Regions from separate parts of the Pseudomonas fluorescens genome, predicted to be linked through region 2. Evidence: predicted binding sites of a transcription regulator. Region 2 holds the regulator's gene; each other region holds the start of a gene.
What was found. The regulator FliA, encoded in region 2, starts transcription of late flagellar genes. The targets are predictions, from matches to a motif close to CTAAAGTTTNNNNNNNNNNNGCCGNTAA.
Positions count from the first base shown of each region.

Region 1: the regulator FliA is predicted to act here: its motif matches at 2,557-2,584, upstream of flgM (flagellar biosynthesis anti-sigma factor FlgM).
Region 3: the regulator FliA is predicted to act here: its motif matches at 2,324-2,351, upstream of E4T63_RS14875 (methyl-accepting chemotaxis protein).

Region 1 is NZ_CP038438.1:4,490,968-4,494,856, reverse strand. It holds gene E4T63_RS20700 (MFS transporter) at 1-582, shown strand, start outside; gene E4T63_RS20695 (flagellar brake protein) at 840-1,586, opposite strand; gene E4T63_RS20690 (flagella synthesis protein FlgN) at 1,679-2,146, opposite strand; gene flgM (flagellar biosynthesis anti-sigma factor FlgM) at 2,195-2,521, opposite strand; gene flgA (flagellar basal body P-ring formation chaperone FlgA) at 2,682-3,443, opposite strand; gene E4T63_RS20675 (chemotaxis protein CheV) at 3,526-3,889, shown strand, end outside.
Region 2 is NZ_CP038438.1:1,768,713-1,772,601, forward strand. It holds gene flhF (flagellar biosynthesis protein FlhF) at 1-1,206, shown strand, start outside; gene fleN (flagellar synthesis regulator FleN) at 1,320-2,150, shown strand; gene fliA (RNA polymerase sigma factor FliA) at 2,147-2,887, shown strand; gene E4T63_RS08045 (chemotaxis response regulator CheY) at 3,053-3,424, shown strand; gene E4T63_RS08050 (protein phosphatase CheZ) at 3,442-3,889, shown strand, end outside.
Region 3 is NZ_CP038438.1:3,267,047-3,270,935, reverse strand. It holds gene pnuC (nicotinamide riboside transporter PnuC) at 1-411, opposite strand, end outside; gene E4T63_RS14875 (methyl-accepting chemotaxis protein) at 562-2,196, opposite strand; gene E4T63_RS14870 (undecaprenyl-diphosphate phosphatase) at 2,492-3,322, shown strand; gene E4T63_RS14865 (DUF1294 domain-containing protein) at 3,319-3,747, shown strand; gene E4T63_RS14860 (MmcQ/YjbR family DNA-binding protein) at 3,863-3,889, opposite strand, start outside.

The DNA.
Region 1 (3,889 bases), 2.7 Mb from region 2:
ATCCGCTGCTTCGCCGGGTTCCTCGCGGTGGCGGCGTTGCCGTTGGCGATCCTGCCGCAGGTGCCGCTGGAAGTTCTGTTTGTCGTCGGGTTCATGTGTTCGCTGGTGCAGTTCTGCCTGTACCCGCTGGCGGTGGCGTTTTCCAACGACCACGTCGAGGGCGATCGCCGGGTGTCGCTGACGGCGATGCTGCTGGTGACCTACGGTGTCGGTGCGAGCATCGGCCCGCTGCTGGCAGGTGTGCTGATGAAGCTGTTTGGCAGTCAGAGTCTGTACGCGTTTTTCAGTTTCTTCGCGCTGGTGCTGGTGTGGCGCATTCGCCCGAAAGCGGTGACCAATCTGCATCAGGTCGACGACGCGCCGCTGCACCACGTGGCGATGCCTGACAGCATGTCCAGCTCGCCGTTGGTGGCAGCACTCGATCCGCGAGTGGATGAGCAGGTGGTGCAGGAGCAGATGCAGACCACGGTTACGCCAGAACCGGAGCCGGAACCCGAAGTGCAGTCTGAAGCGGCGGTGGAAGCTGATCCGGCTGATGAGGGGGATAAACCGACGCCGGACATCAGTGGTGCCAGACCCTGAATCGGGTGAGGGTAAGGCTGTTCAAAGAATGATGCTTTAACTGTGGTGAGGGGATTTATCCCCGACCGGCTGCGAAGCAGTCGCAAAATCAACGCATGCGAAGTATCTGATACTGCGCATCGGCAGGTTTTGGGGGCGCTACGCGACCCATCGGGGATAAATCCCCTCGCCACAGGGATCTCCAGGCCAGGACGGGACAATGGAAATAGAAAAGGGCAGTCCCGCGAGGGGCTGCCCTTTCTATTTGCCTGTACGAATCACAGATCGTCTTTATCGAACCGGCGTGCTTCACGCTGCAACTGATAGACGAAGCGTTCGACGTTGCGCGCCGCCTGGCCGCTGATGTTGTGGAAACGCAGACCAGCGAAGGTGATGTTGAGCTTTTCTTCGAAGTGCAGATAACGCAGTTCGACCGAGATCGGTTGATTGCCAAACAGCGGGGTGGCGATCATGCGGTCATAGACCTGGCCCAGTTGCAGGCGGTCGGTGATGTCGCCTTCAAAGCGCAGCTTGCAACCGGTGGCGGAAATATCCAGCAGTTTGCCGTTGATCGGCGCTTTGAGCTTTTCGCCGCCGAGTTCGACGCTGACCAGGTCAGTCAGCTTCAGGGCTGCACGAAAGGCGTTGCGGCGCTGGTGGTAAACCACCTCGGTCGGCAGGTCACCGGTGTAGAAGCGATCGCCCTCGGACTCTTCAATGTTCAGCGTACCGGTGCATTCCCAGGCGATGCGCACGCCCTCGTGGAAGCCTTCGACCTTGAACGGTTCGCCCGCCTGCAGAAAGCGCTCGCCATCGCGCGGGATCATCTCGTCCAGGGCAATCGTCGCGGTATCGCGGTCGACCTTGATCAGGTAGCTCTGAAAGCGCTGGCTGCGCTCGTGGAACGTGATGATCAGCGGATCGTGGCTTTCTTGCAGCTGGCGCAGGTTGCTGGAGATTTCCAGGGGCGTGGTCAGCACCTTTGGTGGCTGCGGACTATCATCCGCGCTTAGGGCGTTTGGCACGTTTTCTCAATCTCCAGACAAAATTTGACTACGACTAGCCAGCATTTTGCCAGCATGTTTCGCGGGTTGATAGTGCAGGCACATCGAATGGCTCACGCCTGGCTGAGCGTACGCGGCTTGGTGGGTTTGGCGAAAGTGCCCGAGGCGTCATACAACGCTGGCGGCTCGCCCCCGGTGAGGATTTTCAGCTGATTGGCCGTGGCGGCCTGCTGAATCTGGATCGACTGGCCGTTCTTGACGTTCGCCGCCTGGCACTGGGCAATCAGGTCGGTCAACACGTCGCTCTGGGCCAGCAACTGGTCGCCAATGCTCGAGTGGCTGGCCAGTTGCTCCAGGCCCTGACGGTCGAGCGGCAGGTTGAGGCTGGCGAGGATTTCGCTGCGCTTGCGGCCATGCTGTTCAAGCAAAATGATCAATGCCTGTTTGCGCGCCAGAATGTCTTCGAGCAAAGGCATGTCGCGACCGTGCAAAGCGAGGGACTCGGTTTGCAGCAACTCCAGCAATTGTTGAGCTGGAGCAAAGTCGTCGGTGATCAGTTGCAATAAATTAGTGTCGTGCATGGCTGGCCTTGGGTTTTAAGCGTCCAAAAGCCTGGCGCCGGCAAAAGCCTAGCGCTGGGCTTCGAAGTTGAGCAGTTTGCTGGCTACACGGTTGCTGTCGACTTTATAGCTGCCATCGGCAATCGCTGCTTTCAACTCGGCCACCCGGGCTTTGTCGACGGCAGGCTGATCGCGCAGCTTGTCAGTGACCTTCTGCAACTGTTGAGCCTCATTGCTGAGGTGTACCGATTCCCCGCTTTTTGCGGTACTGGCCGTTTCGGCCTGGGTATTCAGCGGCGCGGAGGTGCCGGATTCGGCGGTTTCCTTGGCGTTGCTGGTACGTGTACTGCCCGTAAGTGACGAGGAGCTGTTCAAACGGCTGAAATCGATGACCATGTTAAAAACCTCTGGGAATTTGGACGCTTGCCATGTTCTCGGCCATTCCCTGGAAAACTTTAGGCTCACTTTGTAATGAGCTGCATGTGCCGAAGCGTGTTCTGCTGCGGCACAGTTTAGGGAAGCATCGAGGCCGGCGCCAGTTTTCTGCCTGAGCGTTTTACATGGCCACTTCCACCTGGCCCGGCGCGATGACTTGCGCCTTGATCACCCGGTTGGAATTGAGGTTTTTCACCCGGATCTGTTCTTTCAAACCGCCATTGGCCAGGGCTTCGCCGGGCATGCGCACAGCGAGCGTACCGCTGCGGGCGATGATGACCACCTGATCACCCTTGCGCACCACTTCAGCCTGTTCCAGATGCACCAGGGTAATCACCTGATCGGCGACCGTTGGTCGGGTCAATTTCTGCCCGATGGCTTCATCCACCGACGTCAGGAAACCCTGATTGATCTGGCTGATGTCGCGTTCACGCAAGGTCACATCCTGCGGCTCGATAATTCCGGCGCGTTTTAGCGGGCGAGTGGTGGTGACAATCTCGCGAAACAGGCGGACTTGAGCGGGCACGAACACCGTCCACGGCGAGCTTCCCTCGCACCGGACCTTGACCGTAACCCGGCCCAGCGGACGTGCCGGACTCTCCAGTGACGCTGTCAATTCCTTGTCGCACATAGGCATGCGCATACGCGGGTCGAGCTGGTTGACCTCGATTTCGTAGCGGCCTTCCGTTTGACTGGTAGCCAGATAGTCTTCTACGGTGAACTCAAGAAAGCCTTGGGTGACGCCGATAAGCATGTCAGGCAAGGTAACCGTATCAGCACCGGCAGGGCTGCCAGCGAAGAAGAAGCAGACGGCAGATACCGCGCACAGCGCTTTGCGGGTGCGGGAGGTCAGGCGTCGGAAAAATGTCGTTTGAGCGTTCATACGAGTTAAAAAGCAAGCGCCGTGCCGTTTAGCAATGAATGTGCGTCGCAACAACACTTGGCGTTGGTGTAGGAGTCTGGGCATGGCTGGTGTAATGGATTCGGTGAACCAGCGCACGCAACTGGTAGGGCAGAATCGCCTGGAGCTGTTGTTGTTCCGTCTTGACGGTCAGCAGCTCTACGGCATCAACGTGTTCAAGGTGCGGGAAGTGCTGCAATGCCCGTCGCTGACGTTGATGCCCAAGTCCAGTCCTGTCGTGTGCGGGGTGGCGAATATCCGGGGGGCGACCATTCCGATCCTTGATCTGGCAATGGCGACCGGTTCCGGGGCGTTGAAAGACAAGAACAGTCCGTTCGTGATCATCACGGAGTACAACACCAAGACCCAGGGTTTCCTGGTTCGCTCGGTGGAGCGCATCGTCAACATGAACTGGGAGGAGATCCATC
Region 2 (3,889 bases):
TACAAATTGTCGGCGCTGGCGCCACGGGTTCCGAACATGGAACTCGAGGACGAGCTGCGCAAGACCCAGTCGCGCATCGTGACCGCCCAGGCCGAACTGAGCCTGCGTGGCGAAGCCGACGGCAACACCAATCGCCAATTGTTCGCCGGGCTGCCGTTGACGGCCGGCCTGCCGCTGACCGCTGCCGAACCGTTGAGCGAACCGACTTACGCCGCCCCGGCGCGTCCAGCGCCCGCGCCTGCACAGTCGTCCGCCGGCATCGATCCGCGTGCGCTGGATTCGATGCGTTTCGAATTGAACAGTCTGCGCGAACTGATGGAAGTGCAGCTCGGCACGCTGGCCTGGAATCAGCTGCAAGGCAGCCGTCCGGCGCAAGCCAATCTGTATCGTCGTCTGCAACGCATAGGTCTGTCCGGGCCGTTGTCGCGCGATCTGCTGGCGATGATTACTGATATCGAAGAGCCGCGTCAGGCCTGGCGCATGCTGCTTGCGCACCTGGCGCGGATGATTGCCGTACCGGAAGTCGAGCCGCTGGAAGAGGGCGGGGTGATTGCCATGGTCGGCCCGGCCGGCATGGGCAAAACCACCACCCTGGCCAAACTCGCGGCGCGCTACGTGCTCAAGTACGGCGCGCAGAATGTCGCGCTGGTCAGCATGGACAGCTTCCGCATTGGCGCCCAGGAACAACTCAAGACGCTGGGGCGGATTCTCAACGTGCCGGTAACGCACGTCGATCCGGGCCAGTCGCTGGTGCAGGCACTCGACCCGCTGCTGCGCAAACGCGTGGTGCTGATCGATACCGCCGGCCTGCAGGCCAGCGATCCGGCACTGCGCATGCAGCTGGAAAGTCTGGCCGGGCGTGGCATCCGTTCAAAAAATTATCTGGTGCTGGCAACCACCAGCCAGAAACAGGTTCTAACCGCCGCGTACCACAGTTACAAGCGTTGCGGGCTAGCCGGCTGCATCCTGACTAAACTGGATGAGACGGCCAGCCTTGGCGAAGTGTTGAGCCTGGCGATCAGTCATGAACTGCCGGTCGCGTACCTGACCGATGGCCCACGGATTCCGGATGATCTGCATCTGCCGCGCCGTCATCAACTGGTCAGCCGCGCCGTCAGCGTGCAAATGCAGGAAGAACCCAGCGAAGAAGCCATGGCTGACATGTTCGCTGATATCTACCACAGCCCGACCAAGCAGGTTGGCTGAGGTAATGAACCGTTTTTGTACCTACATCGATGGTCTGCCATGCATTGTTCCGGTTGAGAACGCGCAGCCAGTAATGTGGCCTCCGTCTATGCAAGACAAGGTAAAGAAATAACATGGGCAGCATGCATCCCGTACAGGTGATCGCGGTGACCGGCGGCAAAGGTGGCGTCGGCAAGACTAACGTGTCAGTGAACTTGTCTCTGGCGCTGGCAGAGCTTGGCCGTCGGGTCATGCTGCTGGACGCTGACCTGGGGCTGGCGAACGTCGACGTTCTGCTGGGACTGACCCCCAAACGTACTCTGGCCGATGTGATCGAAGGCCGCTGTGAGCTGCGCGACGTGCTGTTGCAGGGCCCCGGCGGGATCCGCATCGTGCCGGCCGCTTCCGGCACCCAAAGCATGGTGCACCTGAGCCCGGCGCAACATGCCGGTCTGATTCAGGCCTTCAGCGACATCGGCGACAACCTCGATGTGCTGGTGATCGACACTGCTGCGGGTATCGGTGACTCGGTAGTCAGTTTTGTCCGCGCCGCGCAGGAAGTGTTGCTGGTGGTCTGCGACGAGCCGACCTCGATCACCGACGCCTACGCGCTGATCAAACTGCTCAACCGCGACTACGGCATGAACCGCTTCCGCGTGCTGGCCAACATGGCGCAGAGCCCGCAGGAAGGGCGCAACCTGTTCGCCAAGTTGACCAAGGTCACGGATCGCTTCCTCGACGTCGCCTTACAATACGTCGGCGCCGTGCCGTACGACGAAAGCGTGCGCAAGGCAGTGCAGAAGCAGCGAGCGGTCTATGAAGCCTTTCCGCGTTCCAAGTGCGCGCTGGCGTTCAAGGCGATCGCGCAGAAGGTCGATACCTGGCCGCTGCCTGCCAACCCGCGCGGCCACCTTGAGTTTTTCGTCGAGCGCCTCGTGCAGCAAACAGCAGGGCCTGTGTTATGACCGCGAGCGGTATGAACTACTACAAGAAGTCGGCACGTGACGCGCAGTACGAGTTGATCGAGCGTTACGCGCCACTGGTCAAGCGCATTGCCTATCACTTGCTGGCGCGCTTGCCGGCGAGTGTGCAGGTTGAAGACCTGATTCAGGCCGGGATGATCGGCCTGCTCGAAGTCTCGACCAAATATGACGCCAGCAAAGGCGCCAGTTTCGAAACGTACGCGGGCATCCGGATCCGCGGCGCGATGCTCGATGAAGTGCGCAAAGGGGATTGGGCACCGCGCTCGGTTCACCGCAATACCCGTATGGTCAGCGATGCCATTCGCTCAATTGAAGCTAAAACCGGCCGTGACGCTAAAGATCACGAGGTTGCGGCCGAACTCCAATTGAGTCTCGACGATTACTACGGGATTTTGAATGACACCCTGGGCAGCCGGCTGTTCAGTTTCGACGATCTGTTGCAGGACGGCGAACACGAAGGGCTGCACGAGGATGGCGCCAGTGCTCATCTTGAGCCGTCACGCGATCTGGAAGATGAACGCTTTCAGGCGGCGCTGGCGGACGCGATTGCCAATTTGCCGGAGCGTGAGCGACTGGTGTTGGCGCTGTACTACGACGAAGAGCTGAACCTCAAGGAGATCGGTGAAGTCCTTGGCGTCAGTGAATCGCGGGTCAGCCAGTTACACAGCCAGTGCGCGGCCCGTTTGCGGGGGCGTTTGGGGGAGTGGCGAGCGCGCTGAAGGCAGTGTGGGGACACTGCGAACGAGGCTGGTGCGGTGAGAACGGCACCGGTCTTGCTCTGTTGTGCTCCAGACAGTCTTCGAGTGCTGCGCCGATTGATTGAAGTGGCGCGTCCAGGTGCTGGGCGCGTTTAAGACTGCTTGGAGGTCGAATTGAACAAAGACATGAAAATCCTCATCGTTGATGACTTCTCAACGATGCGGCGGATCATCAAGAACCTGCTGCGCGATCTCGGGTTCACCAACACCGTCGAGGCCGACGATGGCACTACTGCCATTCCGGTACTCAACAGCGGCAGCATCGACTTTCTGGTAACGGACTGGAACATGCCGGGCATGACCGGTATCGACTTGCTGCGCCACGTGCGTGCCGATGAAAAACTCAAGCATCTGCCGGTGCTGATGGTGACCGCTGAAGCCAAGCGCGAGCAAATCATCGAGGCCGCTCAGGCCGGTGTGAACGGCTACGTGGTCAAACCTTTCACGGCTCAGGCGTTGAAAGACAAAATCGAGAAGATTTTCGAACGCATCGGCTGATGACGCGCGGGGGAGCTATGGAGCATAACGAATCTTCACAGGGCGATTTCGAGTCGACCCTGAAAAAACACGCGGTCGAACTGGTCGAGAGCCTTGAAAAAGGCAGGTTCGGCGACGCTGTGCAACTGATCCATGAGCTCAATCAGACCCGTGACCGCGGCCTGTATCAGGAAGTGGGCAAGCTCACACGCGAACTGCACAGTGCGATCGTCAATTTCCAGATCGATCCGCACATGCCGCAGGCCGAGGAAGTGTCGCAAATCACCGACGCCACCGAACGCCTGGGCTATGTGGTCAAGCTGACCGAAGCCGCGGCCAACCGCACCATGGATCTGGTGGAAAGCGCCACCCCGGTGGTCAATGGCCTGGCTGAAGAAGCCCAGGCGCTGAGCACCGATTGGGGCCGCTTCATGCGTCGTGAAGTCGGAGCTGAAGAGTTCCGCGAACTGGCGCGCCGGGTCGACG
Region 3 (3,889 bases), 1.5 Mb from region 2:
TTGCAGACGTTTCTGCGCCATCCACAATTGCGCAACCAGACTGAACGCCGTCAGCGCGGCATCGAGCCACGGCTGCGCCGCGTCGGTCCAGTGCGCCATGGCCGCACCCAGCAGCAGGCTGCCGAGGGCGCCTACGCTCAGGCCGAGCAGTATCGAGCGCTGATCCAGGCGCGTGACTTCACGGCCGTCATGCATCGTCCCGGCGCGGGTCCACTGCCACCAGCCGTAGACTTGCAGCGCGGCGTAAATCACTTGCAGCAACATGTCCGAGTACAGCTTCACGTCATAGAAAATCCAGCTGTACAGCAACACCATGACCAGGCCGATCGGCCAGCACCACGGATTCTGTTTGACCGTCAGCCAGACGGCGATCACACCGAGGGCGGCGGCAAACAGTTCAAGCCCGGACATGGGGGTTCCTTGGGGGAGTTGAGGAGGGAGCGGATTGTACCCAAAAACCTGTAGGAGTGAGCCTGCTCGCGATGGCGGTGGGTCAGCCGCTCTGTGGTTGACTGATACGACGCTATCGCGAGCAGGCTCACTCCTACAGGGGGAGCGGGGTCAGACGCGGAACTGGCGCAGAAGCTGGTTCAGCTGTTCACTCAATTGCCCCAACTTCACGCTCGCCACACTCGACTGCTCCGCCGCCAACGCCGTACTGTGCGACAGCCCGGCGGCCTGCGTGACGTTCTGGTTGATATCCTCGACCACATGCGCCTGTTGCAGTGTGGCGCTGGCAATCGAGGCATTCAGGCCGTTGAGATTGCGCAGGGCCTGGCCGATCGCGTTAAGGCTGGCACCGGCGAGGCCGGCCTGTTCGATGGTCAGTTGCGAGGCCTTGCTGCTGTCGCCAATGACTTTCACCGCCGCTTCGGAATGATTCTGCAGGCGTTCGATCATGCTCTGGATTTCCGCCGTCGACTTTTGCGTGCGCTGCGCCAGCAACCGCACTTCATCGGCCACCACCGCAAAGCCCCGGCCCTGTTCCCCGGCGCGGGCCGCTTCGATGGCCGCGTTGAGCGCCAGCAGGTTGGTTTGCTCGGCAATCGAGCGGATCACCTCCAGCACACTGCCGATCTGCGTACTTTCGGCCGCCAGGGTGCGAATCACTTCGACCGCTTGGTCAATGGTTCCGGACAACTTGTCGATCTGTTGCAGACTGCCGTCGATGTTGATCTGGCCCTGCTGCGCCTGAGCTTCGGCATCGCGCATTTCAGCGGCAGCATGTTCGGCGTTCTTCGCTACGTCCTGTACGCCGTAGGTGACTTCGTTGATCGCGGTCGCCACCAGTTCCATCTGCTGCGATTGCTGTTGGCTGCGCTGCTGGGCCTGAGTCGCATCGTTGCCCAGTTCACTGGACGACTGACCCAGCGCACTGGCCGAAACCTGCAGGTCACCGATGACCCGGCGCAACTTGGCGGTGAAGGCGTTGAAGTGATGCGCCAGTTGCGTGACTTCGTCCTGACCGTGGGTGTCGAGGCTGCGGGTCAGGTCGCTCTCGCCGCTGGCGATGTTGGCCATGGCGTTCACGGTTTCCTGTAACGGACGGACGATGCTGCGGGCAATCAAAATCACCAGCAGGGCCATGATCACGGCGATCACCAAACCAATCACTGAAGCCTTGATTAACTGCCCCCGGAACTCGCTCTGCACATCATCGACGTAAACGCCCGAACCGAGCACCCAGCCCCACGGCTCGAACAATTTTACATAGGAGGTTTTCGCCACCGGTTCGCTGGCACCGGGCTTGGGCCAGCGGTAATCGACCATGCCCGCGCCTTTGCTTTTGGCGATCGCGACCATCTCGTTGAACACCGCGAAACCGTCCGGGTCGCGGATCGCCGAAAGGTTCTGGCCTTCGAGTTTGGGGTTGGTCGGGTGCATGACCATCACGGGGGTGAGGTCGTTGATCCAAAAGTAATCGCTCTGGTCGTAGCGCAGGCCACGAATGGCGGTCAACGCCTGTTTCTGCGCGGCGTCGCGGGTCAGGGTGCCGGCGGTTTCCAGGTCGTGGTAATAGGTCAGCAGGCCGCTGGCGGTCTGCACCACATGCTGGGTTTTCTGCGCCTTGGCGTGGTACAGGTCATCGTGGATCTGCTTGAGCATCAACACGCCCAAGGTCAACAACATGACCACCGCCACAATCAAAATGAGCCACAAGCGTCGGCTGATCGACACACTGCGCAAGCTGTTCATAACGCTGTCACTCCGATTTCTTTTTCTTGTAATAAATCAACGCCAGCATCCAACCACGTTTGGGTGGTCAGGCATACGCGACCCAAGTCGAATAACGCCGCAGCACTATTAAGGCTTGTCTGTTAGGATTTCGGCCCCGCGCGTGAAAACCTGAATCCGAATTGATATTTCACGGAATTTTGACCGTTTCGTGTGGATCCTGTGCGCGCGGAATCGGTACAGCTACGCTGAACGCAGTGAACGTTAGAAAAATATTATCGGGGCATGCCCGCGTGCATCGCTCTTTGGGGGATTGATGGATCTTTGGACCGCCTTGCAGGCACTGATTCTTGGAGTTGTAGAGGGGCTGACGGAGTTTTTGCCCATTTCCAGTACCGGACACCAGATCATTGTTGCCGACCTGCTCGAGTTCGGCGGCGAACGGGCCATGGCGTTCAACATCATTATTCAGCTCGGCGCGATCCTTGCGGTGGTCTGGGAGTTTCGCCGCAAGATTCTCGACGTGGTGATCGGCTTGCCGACCCAGCCGAGTGCACGGCGTTTTACTGCCAACCTGCTGATCGCGTTTCTGCCGGCGGTGGTGCTGGGGGTGATTTTTGCCGACCTGATTCACCAATACCTGTTCAATCCGATCACCGTCGCGACCGCGCTGGTGGTGGGCGGTGTGATCATGCTGTGGGCCGAGCGTCGGCAACATGAAGTGCACGCCGAAACCGTGGACGAGATCACCTGGAAGGACGCGCTGAAAGTTGGTTTCGCGCAGTGTCTGGCGATGATCCCCGGTACCTCGCGTTCGGGCTCGACGATCATCGGCGGCCTGCTGTTTGGCCTGTCGCGCAAGACTGCGACCGAGTTCTCGTTCTTCCTGGCGATGCCAACCATGGTCGGTGCGGCGGTGTACTCCGGTTACAAGTATCGCCATCTGTTTGTGCCGGCGGACTTCCCGGTGTTCGCCATTGGTTTCATCACCGCGTTCATCTTCGCCATGATCGCCGTGCGCGGTCTGCTCAAGTTCATCGCCAGCCACAGTTACGCGGCATTCGCCTGGTACCGGATTGTTTTCGGTCTGGTGATTCTGGCGACCTGGCAGTTCGGCTGGGTGGATTGGTCGGCGGCGAAACCATGAGTGATTCCCGCGCGCGCCGCCCGGATGGACGACCGTCCGGTAGCGGCATTCAGCATCTGAAACTGAAACTGGCGGTGCTGTTGATCGTGTGCGCGCTGCCGCTGTTCGGCTCGCTGTCGATGTGGCTGCGCGGCATCTCGCTGGTGCCGTTGACCGCTTATGGCGTGGTCAGCGTGCTGGCGTTTTTCATGTACTGGGCAGACAAGCGCAAGGCCCGCGCCGATGCGTGGCGCACACCGGAAAACATCCTGCATGCGCTGGAACTGGCCGGCGGCTGGCCCGGCGCGCTGATCGCCCAACAGGTATTCCGGCACAAGACGCGCAAGGTGTCGTTTCAGATTCTGTTCTGGGTGATTGTGGCGCTGCATCAGGTGTTCTGGATCGATCAGTTGTTTCTCGGTTCGAACCTGCTTTCACTGTTCTAAATCACCACAAATCCTCTTGTAGGAGTGAGCCTGCTCGCGATGGCGTCGCATCAGTCAAGGATATGTCGACTGACACACCACTATCGCGAGCAGGCTCACTCCTACAGGATCGGGTTTACAGCAGTAATCCGATTTGGGTCTT